2 linked regions of the Luteolibacter yonseiensis genome follow. The main gene of each other region encodes a partner of the protein of the gene in region 2 in a complex. Links are inferred from orthologs where the notes say so. Each region holds a gene or a part of one and is shown on either strand. Other genes may lie near its edges.

Region 1 (6,238 bases), on a different replicon or contig from region 2:
GCGACGATGATCCTCCAGTCGTGTTGCGATGAGAACGTTCAAGGAGACTTGGCTGGGCGAGCTTCACGGCACGCGCGGGAATTTCGAGAAATCCGGTTTCCGCTTTTCAATGAACGCCTGTTTTCCTTCGCGGCCTTCCTCGCTCATGTAGTAGAGCAGGGTGGCGTTTCCGGCGAGATCGAGAAGACCCATCTGGCCGTCGCAGTCGGCGTTCAGGGCGGACTTGAGGCAGCGCAGGGCGAGCGGCGAGTGGGCGAGCATCTCGCGGCACCACTGGAGCGTTTCCTTTTCCAGGTCCGCGAGCGGGACCACGGTGTTGACGAGGCCCATGTCGAGCGCCTGTCGGGCGTCGTACTGGCGGCAGAGGTACCAGATTTCGCGGGCCTTCTTCTGGCCGACGATGCGGGCGAGATAGCTGGAACCCAGGCCTCCGTCGAAGGAGCCGACCTTCGGGCCGGTCTGGCCGAAGCGGGCGTTGTCCGCGGCGATGGTGAGATCGCACACGATGTGCAGGACATGTCCGCCGCCGATGGCGAATCCGGCGACCATGGCGACCACCGGTTTCGGCAGGGAGCGGATTTTCTTTTGAAGATCCAGCACGTTGAGGCGGGGAATGCCGTCCTCGCCGATGTAGCCGGCGTGGCCACGGACTTTCTGGTCGCCACCGGAACAGAAGGCCAGGTCTCCGGCACCGGTCAGGATGATGGCGCCGACCTTCGGATCCTCGTGGGCGAGGTCGAAGGCGATGAGCATTTCCTTCACCGTCAGCGGGCGGAAGGCATTGCGGACTTCCGGCCGGTTGATGGTGATCTTCGCAATGCTGCCCTCATCCGTCGTTTCATAACGGATGTCCTCGAATTCGCGCACGGTGGTCCACATGGCGGCGAGCTTGGACGATCCGTCCGCGGGCTGCAACCCGGAGGGTGAGGAAAAGTGCGGATCACGGGATTCCGTGGCCAGCCATGGAGCGGGCTCCCCATACCCCATGGGGACAGATTGGTGCCCAAGCATGCCCGGGGGGGCGTAAAAAATTTATTTAAGGCTTATCTTACCCGCATCCCGCCCTTTACAAGGTGCGAGAACCCTGCCACACACCTCGAAATTTAGCCGCCCGGCGGCGGTTTCCCGAACCTTCTCACGACCATGCCCAAAGACACCTCGATCCGCAAAATCCTCGTCATCGGCTCCGGCCCCATCGTCATCGGCCAGGGCTGCGAATTCGACTATTCCGGTGTGCAGGCTTGCAAGGCATTGAAGGAAGAGGGTTACGAGGTGGTCCTGGTGAATTCGAATCCGGCGACCATCATGACGGATCCGGAGTTCGCCCACCGCACCTACATCGAGCCGATCACGCCGGATGTGGTGGAAAAAATCATCATCCGCGAGAAACCGGACGCCCTGCTGCCGACGCTCGGCGGGCAGACGGCGCTGAACACCTCCATGTCGCTCTTCAAGTCCGGCGTGCTGGAAAAATACGGCGTCCGCATGATCGGTGCGAAGCCGGACGCGATCGACAAGGGCGAAGACCGCCACCTTTTCAAGGAAGCGATGATCAAGATCGGCCTCGACATGCCGCGCTCGGGCATCGCCCACACCATGGACGAGGCGAAGAAGGTGGCCGAGGAAATCGGCACCTTCCCGCTCATCATCCGCCCGGCGTTCACGCTCGGCGGCCAGGGAGGCGGCATCGCCTACAACCGCGAGGAGTATGAGGAGATTATCACCCGCGGGCTGGACCTTTCCCCGGTTTCCGAGGTGCTCATCGACGAATCGCTGCTCGGCTGGAAAGAGTACGAGATGGAGGTCATGCGTGACTGCGCCGACAACTGCGTGGTCATCTGTTCGATCGAAAACCTCGATCCGATGGGCGTCCACACCGGCGACTCCATCACCGTGGCTCCGATCCAGACCCTCACGGACCGCGAGTACCAGATCATGCGTGACGCGTCCTTCGCGGTCATCCGCGAGATCGGCGTGGAGACCGGCGGCTCGAACATCCAGTTCGCCACCGACCCGAAAACCGGCCGCATGATCGTCATCGAGATGAACCCGCGTGTCTCGCGTTCTTCCGCGCTGGCCTCGAAGGCCACGGGATTCCCCATCGCGAAGATCGCCGCCAAGCTCGCCGTCGGCTACACGCTCGACGAACTGCCGAACGACATCACCCGCGAGACACCCGCCTCGTTCGAGCCGACCATCGACTACGTGGTGACGAAGATCCCGCGTTTCACCTTCGAAAAATTCCCGACCGCGAATTCCGTCCTGACGACCTCCATGAAGTCCGTCGGTGAGGCGATGTCCATCGGCCGCACGTTCAAGGAGTCCATGCAGAAGTGCCTGCGCTCTCTGGAGACGGGCCGCTGGGGATTCGGCTTCGACAGCAAGGAGCCTCTGGCTCCGACCAAGGAGGAAATCACCCGCAAGCTCCAGATTCCCAATGCCGAGCGCATTTTCTGGCTGCAAACCGCGTTCGTTCATGGCTGGACCTTGGAAGAAGTCCAGGACGCCACTTCCATCGACCCATGGTTCCTCGGCCACCTCCAGCAGATTGCCAAGGAGGGCATGCAACTCGCCACGCTCGACTTGAAGCGTGCGAAGAAGCTCGGTTTCTCGGACCGCCAGATCGCGAAGGCCCGTGCCCACGCACCCGCCATTCACGACGTTTCCATCCACGGCGAGACCGACCAGCCCGCCGGTGCGCCTCCCCGTCCCGAGCCGGAACCGGCGATGGTGGACATCCCGACCGAAGACACCATCCGCGCCGAGCGCAAGGCGAAGGGAATCATCCCGACCTATCGCCTTGTGGATACCTGTGCGGCGGAATTCGAGGCCTACACCCCTTATTTCTACTCCACCTACGGCGACGAGAACGAAGCCCGCGAGTCGGACAAGAAGAAGATCATCATCCTCGGCGGCGGACCGAACCGCATCGGCCAAGGCATCGAGTTCGACTACTGCTGTGTGCACGCCGCTTTCGCCCTCAAAGAATTGGGTTACGAGACCATCATGGTGAACTCGAACCCCGAGACCGTCTCCACCGACTACGACACCTCGGACAAGCTCTTCTTCGAGCCGCTCACCCTCGAGGACGTGCTGAACATCTGCGATCAGGAAAAACCGCACGGCGTCATCGTCCAGTTCGGCGGCCAGACTCCGCTCAACCTTGCCGCGGACCTCGAACGCCACGGTGTCCCGATCATCGGCACTTCGCCGAAATCCATCGAACAGGCCGAGGACCGCAAATTCTTCTCCGCCCTCCTGGACAAGCTCAATCTCAAACAAGCCGAAGCCGGCACCGCGACCAATGAGGAGGAGGCTCTCGTCATCGCCAACCGCATCGGCTACCCGGTGCTGGTCCGTCCGTCCTTCGTGCTCGGCGGCCGCGGCATGATGATCGTTTATTGCGATTCCGAACTCACCCGCTACATGCGCGAGGCCGTCATCGCCTCGCCGGAGCGCCCTGTGCTGGTGGATCGTTTCCTCGACAACGCCACCGAAGTGGACGTGGACTGCATTTCCGACGGCGAAACCTCCGTGGTCGGCGCGATCATGCAGCACATCGAGCAGGCCGGCATCCACTCCGGCGATTCCGCCTGTGTCATTCCCGCGTTTTCCCTCTCGGACGAAATCAAGGCGGAAATCACCCGCGCGGCCATCGACCTCGCCCGCGAACTCAACGTGCGCGGCCTGATGAACATCCAGTTCGCCGTGAAGGACGAGCAGCTCTACGTCATCGAGGTGAATCCGCGTGCCTCCCGCACCGTGCCATTCGTCTCCAAGGCGACCGGCGTTTCCCTCGCCAAGCTTGCGGCGAAGGTCATGGTCGGTGAGAAACTCGTGGACCTCGGTTACACCGAGACGATCATCCCGCCGCATTTCTCGGTGAAGGAAGCCGTCTTCCCGTGGAACCGTTTCCCCGGCATCGACATCGTCCTTGGCCCGGAAATGAAATCCACCGGCGAGGTGATGGGCATCGATGCCGACTGGGGCATGGCCTACGCCAAGAGCCAGATCTCCGCCTTCAACCCGCTGCCCACCTCGGGCAATGTCTTCCTCTCCGTCTCGGACCGCGACAAGGAGCGCGCCGTCGCGGTCGCCCGCGACCTGGTGGAACTCGGCTACAAGGTCTACAGCACCGGTGGCACCCACACCCGCCTCACCGCCGAAGGCATTCCATGCAGCCGGGTTTACAAGGTTCTCGAGCAGGCCCGTCCGAACGTGATCGACATGATGAAGAACGGCGAGATCCACTTCATCATCAACACCCCGAGCACCCACGAGTCCCGCGCCGACGAGATCCTCATCCGCTCCACCGCCATCGCCCAGAAGATCTCCCACGCGACGAACCTCGCCGCCGCGGAAGCATCCGTGAAAGCCATGCGCTCGCTCAAGGAGAAGGAATTCACGGTGAAGAGCATCCAGGAGTATCACGCTTGAAATCCGCAGGCCGGGGCCCGGGGATGGTGTTATTTTGAAATCGACAGCACTCACCCGGGGCATCCATGATGCAGGCAGCAAGTTGCTTTCTAGCAGCCTGCCGGACGCCATGAAACCCTCCCTCCTCAAGCCTCTCGCCAGTGTCGCGCTGGCGACACTTCTCACCGCAGGTCTTGCGACTGCCGGAACCCGTGTGGCAGCGGCGGACCTGGATGGGGACGGCGTGGCAAATATCAACGACACGGACGTGGATGGCGACGGCATCCCCAACGGAAAAGACCGGAATGTGGATGGTGGTGTCTGCCGCCGTGGTCCGTTCAAGGGGCTTTATGTGGGGGATCGTTTTGCCAACGACTCGCCGCAGGAATTGGACATCGACGGCGATGGCAGGAACGACGACGCCGCAAACGAGAATGACATCGATGGCGACGGTATCAAAAACAAGTTGGATAAAGACCGTGATGGCGACGGGAAAAACGACGCCGTCGACAAGGATGATGACGGTGATGGCATCCCTGACAAAAAGGAACGCCGCCCTGCCACCGAAGGCCTGAAAATCATCATCGGTTCCGGGGTCATTCAGCCACCCCTTGCCGATCTCCCGACGGAAACCGGTGTTACGGACTCAATGGCGATCACGATCGGTTCCATCGACCAATTGTTGGGCGGGAGCGGATGGATCGTGGAACATGTGGGAGTTGAAAAACCAAAAAGGCTCGAGCCCGGATCAGGTGGTTCCGACGCCTTGGAGGTCTCTGCTGATCCTGCTCTCGGTTTGGTTGACAGCGGTGCGGACGCGCTGACGGTCGTTTCCGCAATCGAAGAAGGATCCTTGGGCATGATCACATCGAGCTTTGCAAGAATTGATCCCGAGAAGGCGGGCGAATGGCTGCTGTCACACTTCGAAAGCCTCCCGGGTGACCGTCAGTTTCCAGAAGGTTGGTTTGAAAGTTTGTTGGAAGGCTCACCAGACGAATCCCGGGAACGGTTGGACTTCCTTGAAGCGACGACCGCCGAGAGGCTGTCCCGCCGCGGCGGGCGGGAAACGCGATCCGATATGGAGGCAGAAGAGATCTTATCTGAAAATGATGGATCTCTGGTAAATGAATGATCCGCCCTAAGTCTTGAAATCCCTCGTCTGGAACGACAGCCAGCCGATCATGAAAAGCGTCGTGTTCAGTCCCAACAAGAAGGCGTAGGATTCGATGATCTTCGGCCATGAGAGGTGTTGTTCCATGAGGAAGACCCAGGCGCTCATGCGCCAGGTGACGAAGTAGGCTTCGTAGGGTTTGAAAAACGGGAAACGCTGGAGGATGAAATCCACGAAGAGGATGCTCAGCGTGACGATGGTCGCGGCGGCGGGCTTGATCCTGAAGCAGGAGAACATGAAGGCGATGGACGACAGCGTGATCATGCTGATGCCGATGCCCGCCGCGCCCAGTGAAAGCCTGGCCGCGCCCTCCCACCAGTCCGGATAGGCGGCGAAGACCTTCATCTGGGGCTCCATGACGAAAAGACCGCCCGCCCGTCCGACGGCGGCCACCGCCATTCCGTAACCGGTGATGCCGACGAAGAAGACGAAGGAAAAGGTGTAGATCGCCGTGGCGACATATTTCACGCCCAGCAAACGAAGCCGGCTGATGGGCCGGGCGAAGACCATGCGCAGGTTGCCATCTTCATTCTCCTTCGCGACGATGTCGCCCGCGACCAGCGCGAAATAGATCGAGCCCAGCATGAACATGCTGAAGAGCATGATGGAGAAGGTGATCGTCAGCGAGCTGTAGTAGCTGCCGAATTCCAG
Region 2 (5,153 bases):
CGAGGCCGACCGGACCGCGTTGAAAAATGGCACGAGCAAGGAAGACCTCCTCCTCACCCGCAAACTGCATTTCCAATACGCCTTGTATCCGATCCGCATCACGGACAAGAAAACAGGTTTCACCTACGAACTCCAAAGTGATCGGAGAACCATCATCGCGAAAAAACCGAATGGCGATCTCATTTGGAAGATCAACCCTTATAAAGATGCGAAACTCGGGCCATACCGTGTGAAACATCCGTTCATCCATTATTTCGGAAGGTCCGCCAACTATTCCAAATTGAAAGGCCCGGTGCTCGCCATCGCATTCACCTCCTCGCAATTTGGTGATATCGACCTCGAATCCGGCAAATTCCATTGGCAGGGTCAGGACTAAAAAAGACACTGGGAGCCTTCGCAACCTGCGAGGGCTCGAGACGACGTTGAAAAATGGTTGATTCGCTGTTTTTGCCAAACCACCGGCGCCGCGCTTCCAGATGCCCACCGATCAGATCGGTGAAGACTGAATCGACAGCGATAGGACATGAGGAGGAACGACCTTCAGCCGACCCGGGTTGACTTCTGTCAACCCTCCTCACGCGCCGGAGCGCCGGTCTCGAAGCGCATGAGTTCCGCTACGAATGTCAGCGGAATATGGCCGGTTTCACCGTTACGGTTTTTCGCCAGAACCAGTTCCGCCTTGCCCGCTTCCGCTTCTTTTTCCTCCGCATCTTCGGCGTAGTAGGCGGTCCGGTAGAGCAGGCCGACCATGTCGGCGTCCTGCTCGATGGAGCCGGATTCCCGGAGGTCGGACATCCGCGGCACGCCGAGGCTCTTGCCGGTCCGGCTTTCCGGACCCCGGTTGAGCTGGGCGAGAATCAGGATGGGGATGCCGAGTTCCTTCGCCAACCCCTTGATGCCTGCGGAAATTTCCGCGATTTCCCGCTCCCGCGAGCCCTCGGCCTGCTTGGTCCGGGACTTCATGAGCTGGAGGTAGTCGATCGCGATGAACTGGATGTCCTCGTCGCGCTTCTTGCGGCGCGCCTTCGCACGGAGTTCGTTGATCGTGATGCCGGGGGTGTCGTCGATGAAAAGCTTCGCCGCGGCGGTCTCGACCGCCGCACGCTGGATCCGCTGCAGGTCTCCTTTCGTGGGAGTGTAGCCACGGGAAAGCTGGCTCATCGCGAACTTCGCACGCGAGAAAATGACCCGCTGCACGATCTGGAACGCGCTCATTTCGCAGGAGAAAACCATGCTCGGCTTCCCCTCCGTGATGCACACGTGCTCCACGATGTTCATCATGAACGACGTCTTGCCCATCGACGGACGGGCCGCGACGACGAACATGTCGCCCGCCTTCATGCCGTTGCACATGCGGTCCAGCTCCTCGAAGCCGGACTTGATGCCCTGCGCGTCCTTTTCCCCGGCGAGCAAGGCCTGGAATTTTTCGATCACCTCGTTGACCGACTGCTTGATGGTTGGAGCCTTGTTCGTCTCCGATCCCTCGCGGATGGCCAGCACCTTCGCCTCCACCGAATCAAGCAGTGCCTCCACCTCATCCGGCGCGTCGTAGGCCTGGGCGATGGCTTCGTTCGAATTCTGGATGATCGCGCGCAGGACGAACTTGTCCTTCACGAACTTCAGGTGGTGGCGGAAATGCCCCGGGCTGGGTGCGTAGGTGTAGAGATCCGTCAACGAGGAAGGGCCGCCCACCCGGTCCAGAAGACCGCGGTCCAGCAACCGTTGCACCAGAGAGACCAGCTCGATCTCATGCCCGGCCTCGAACATTTCGATCAGGAACGTGAAAAGCGTGGAATGCGACGGCAGGTAGAAATGATCCGCCGTCAGCTTCTCCTCGATCGCCACGCCGATGTATTCCTGAGGGTCCTGAAGGATGGAGGACAACAACGACTTCTCAGGCCCCAGCGCGTGCGGCAGCGCGCGTGTCACATCATCCACCGTGGAAGCGCCTTGCTGGAGCTCTGCGGTCTTTCGGAATGCGGGTGCTGGTTTGGTGTCGGCTGCCATGTGCGGGGGGCGACGATGATTCAAATGGGATAAAAAAACGACTGAAAATTCCCTAACTTTTAATCCATGATTGCCACCTTCACCTCTTTTCTCATCCTGTTGTCCATCCAAGGACGACCGAATGAAAACCCTCCTCCACACCCCACTGGGCGAAAATCAGGACGAATCCGTGGCAAACCTGGTCCGGGACTTGTGCGGTATCCGGAACCGGCGCATCAGCGACTATGACGATTACACCCTCTTCAACTTCCTGGAAGTCGTTGTAAAGGAGGACTCAAAAAGCCTTTCTTCGGATCACTTGGCGGCCCCTATGATTCTGGACCAGAAACTGGGAAAGCTGCAGGACCTCGGGATTTATTCGGTCTGCAAGGAACTCAACAACGGGGACACCCTGGAGGCGGAAGCCGGGACAATCTTAGTCAAATTTCTAAAAAAACGGTTCACCGCTCCGGCCTCTTCAGGCAAGTCAGCCGAAGTCAGCGCGCACGATCTCGATGTGAGGATCATCCAACAGAGACGCAGGAACGCCTATTGATCGTAAAAAAATCGCCACACCACCGATTTCAATACATGCGAGCCATCCTCCAGCGCGTCCTCGAAGCTTCCGTAACGGTTGATAACCAGCTCATTTCCTCCATCGGTCCCGGCCTTCTGATCCTGCTCGGAGTGGAGGAGGGTGACACGGCCGAGGACGTGAGCTGGCTCAGCGGCAAGGTCGCCCGCATGCGGATTTTCTCCGATGAGGAAGGAAAAATGAACCAATCCGTGGCCGATACGGGGGGCGAAATCATCGTCGTGAGCCAGTTCACCCTGCACGCTTCCACAAAAAAGGGAAACCGGCCCTCTTTCCTGAAATCCGCCGCACCCTTGGTCTCCGAGCCGCTTTATGAAAAATTTTGCGAAGCCGTGTCCCGGGAAACCGGCAAGCCCGTGGGCCGGGGAATCTTCGGTGCTGACATGAAAGTCGCCCTGATCAATGACGGACCTGTCACCATTTTTATCGATACCCGCTCCCGGGAATGAGCATTCGCTTGCATCGTCGGAATCGCCTGCCTAGCCTGCCGCCGCCGTGCCGATTACCGCTATTCTAGCCCTTGAAGATGGACGTTGTTTCGAAGGAACTGCCTTCGGAGCCACGGGAACCACCACCGGAGAAATTTGTTTCAACACCTCGATGTCGGGTTACCAGGAGGTGATCACCGATCCGTCGTACCGTGGACAGATCGTCTCGATGACCTACCCACAGATCGGGAACTACGGGATCAACGCGGATGACGCGGAGTCCGCAGGACCCCACATCCGGGCCTTTGTCATCGAAGAACTCTGCGAAGTGCCGTCCAACTGGCGCTCCAGCCAGCCACTTTCCGAGTATCTCGCTGAGCACAAGATCCTTGGGATCGAGGGAATCGACACCCGCGCGTTGACCAAGCACCTCCGTTCACGCGGGGCGATGCGCGCCTGCGTGACGACCGAACTCGATTGCGAGGCCGCCATCGCCGCCGCAAAAGCCTCGCCTTCCATGGAAGGTATGGACTACGTGAAGGAAGTCTCCACCCCGGAATCCTACCTCTGGGAAGAGGAATCCCGCGAATGGATGCTGCCGAACGCGATGACCGGCGAAGTCGGGAACTATCGCGACCTCCCACCGGTGCGCCACCGCATCGTGGCATTCGATTTCGGCTTGAAATACAACATCCTCCGCCGCCTACGCCAGGCAGGTTTCGAAGTGGAGGTTGTCAGCTCAACCACCACCGCCAGCGAGGTTCTGGCGAAAAATCCGGATGGTGTTTTCCTCTCAAACGGACCGGGCGACCCGTCCGCCCTCGGCTACATCCACGAGGAGTTGAAACAGCTCATCGGAAAAAAACCGATTTTCGGCATCTGCCTTGGAAACCAATTGCTCGCCCACGCCTTTGGGGGAAACACCTTCAAACTCAAGTTCGGCCATCGCGGCGGAAACCAGCCGGTGAAAGATCTCCGTTCCGGAAAAATTTCCATCACCTCGCAGAACCACGGTTTCGCGGTCGATCCGGACTCCCTGCCGGACGATGTGGAAGTCACCCACGTGAACCTGAATGACGGCACAGTGGAAGGCATGCGTCACAAGACCCTCCCTGTTTTCAGCGTGCAATACCACCCCGAAGCCGCTCCAGGCCCGAACGACGCGAGTTATTTCTTCGAGGAATTCGCCGAGCTGATCGAAAGCACGAAGCAATAAACCCCGGATCCCGGACAAAGAGCGGAACACCCGTATCTGCCCCGGATTTCATATTTCAGATTCAAATTTTCAAATGAACACTATCATTGTTGGCCTCCAGTGGGGCGATGAGGGCAAAGGCAAGGTCGTCGATTATCTCACGGAGGACGCCGATGTCGTCGTGCGCGGCCAAGGCGGAAACAACGCCGGCCACACGGTCATCGCCAAGGGGACCAAATACGTGCTCCACCTCCTGCCTTCCGGCATTCTTTGGGACTCGAAGAAGAACATCATCGGAAACGGCGTGGTCATCGATCCCGTCGGACTCGTCCAGGAAATCCAACGCATCGAGAGCCAGGGAATCTCCATCACTCCGGAAAAACTGCTCATTTCAGACCGCGCCCACGTCGTGCTGCCATTCCACAAGGAACTCGACGCCGCCCGCGAAGCCGCTCTCGGCGACCAGAAGATCGGCACCACCAGGCGTGGCATCGGCCCGACCTATGCGGACAAGGTGAACCGCTGCGGCCTGCGCGTCGCGGATTTCCTTGATCGGGAGTTCACCGAGCAACAGATCACCCGCCGCGTCGCCGAAGCCAACGAGGTGCTCGCGCGTTACGATCTGACGATCTTCAAGGCGGAGGAGGTCATCGAGGAGGTTTACACGGCGTTCGAAAGACTCCGTCCGCACGTCACCAATACGATTCCCCTTCTCCACTCCTCGTGGAAAGCCGGAGAGTCCATCCTGTTTGAAGGAGCCCAAGGCACCCTGCTGGATATCGACTTCGGCACCTATCCCTTCGTCACCTCGTCCAATACCACGTCCGGCGGCTCCTGCACCGGCACCGGACTGCCACCCACGGCCATCCAATCCGTGATCGGCGTTTGCAAGGCCTACACCACCCGCGTCGGTTCCGGTCCTTTCCCGACCGGCGATGAAGGGCTTTCC

Evidence for each region.
Region 1: the proteins of carA (region 2) and carB are in contact, whole or in part, in a solved structure (PDB 1KEE), measured with the Escherichia coli proteins. The link is inferred for Luteolibacter yonseiensis from one-to-one orthologs.

What each region holds. Positions count from the first base shown.
Region 1 is NZ_JAENIK010000004.1:468,466-474,703, reverse strand. What follows is about bases 764-4,637. They hold carB (carbamoyl-phosphate synthase large subunit), read left to right. Parts: upstream 764-1,143; coding sequence 1,144-4,437; downstream 4,438-4,637. Other genes in these bases: JIN84_RS03560 (hypothetical protein), read left to right, coding at 4,547-4,637; menB (1,4-dihydroxy-2-naphthoyl-CoA synthase), read right to left, coding at 764-879. Also shown: more of menB, read right to left, coding at 64-763; more of JIN84_RS03560, read left to right, coding at 4,638-5,548; JIN84_RS03555 (ABC transporter permease), read right to left, coding at 5,555-6,238. UniProt on the Escherichia coli protein: Large subunit of the glutamine-dependent carbamoyl phosphate synthetase (CPSase).
Region 2 is NZ_JAENIK010000013.1:111,715-116,867, forward strand. What follows is about bases 2,365-5,153. They hold carA (glutamine-hydrolyzing carbamoyl-phosphate synthase small subunit), read left to right. Parts: upstream 2,365-3,082; coding sequence 3,083-4,225; downstream 4,226-5,153. Other genes in these bases: JIN84_RS20875 (hypothetical protein), read left to right, coding at 2,365-2,542; dtd (D-aminoacyl-tRNA deacylase), read left to right, coding at 2,578-3,030; JIN84_RS20890 (adenylosuccinate synthase), read left to right, coding at 4,299-5,153. Also shown: JIN84_RS20865 (hypothetical protein), read left to right, coding at 1-376; dnaB (replicative DNA helicase), read right to left, coding at 565-2,007; more of JIN84_RS20875, read left to right, coding at 2,129-2,364. UniProt on the Escherichia coli protein: Small subunit of the glutamine-dependent carbamoyl phosphate synthetase (CPSase).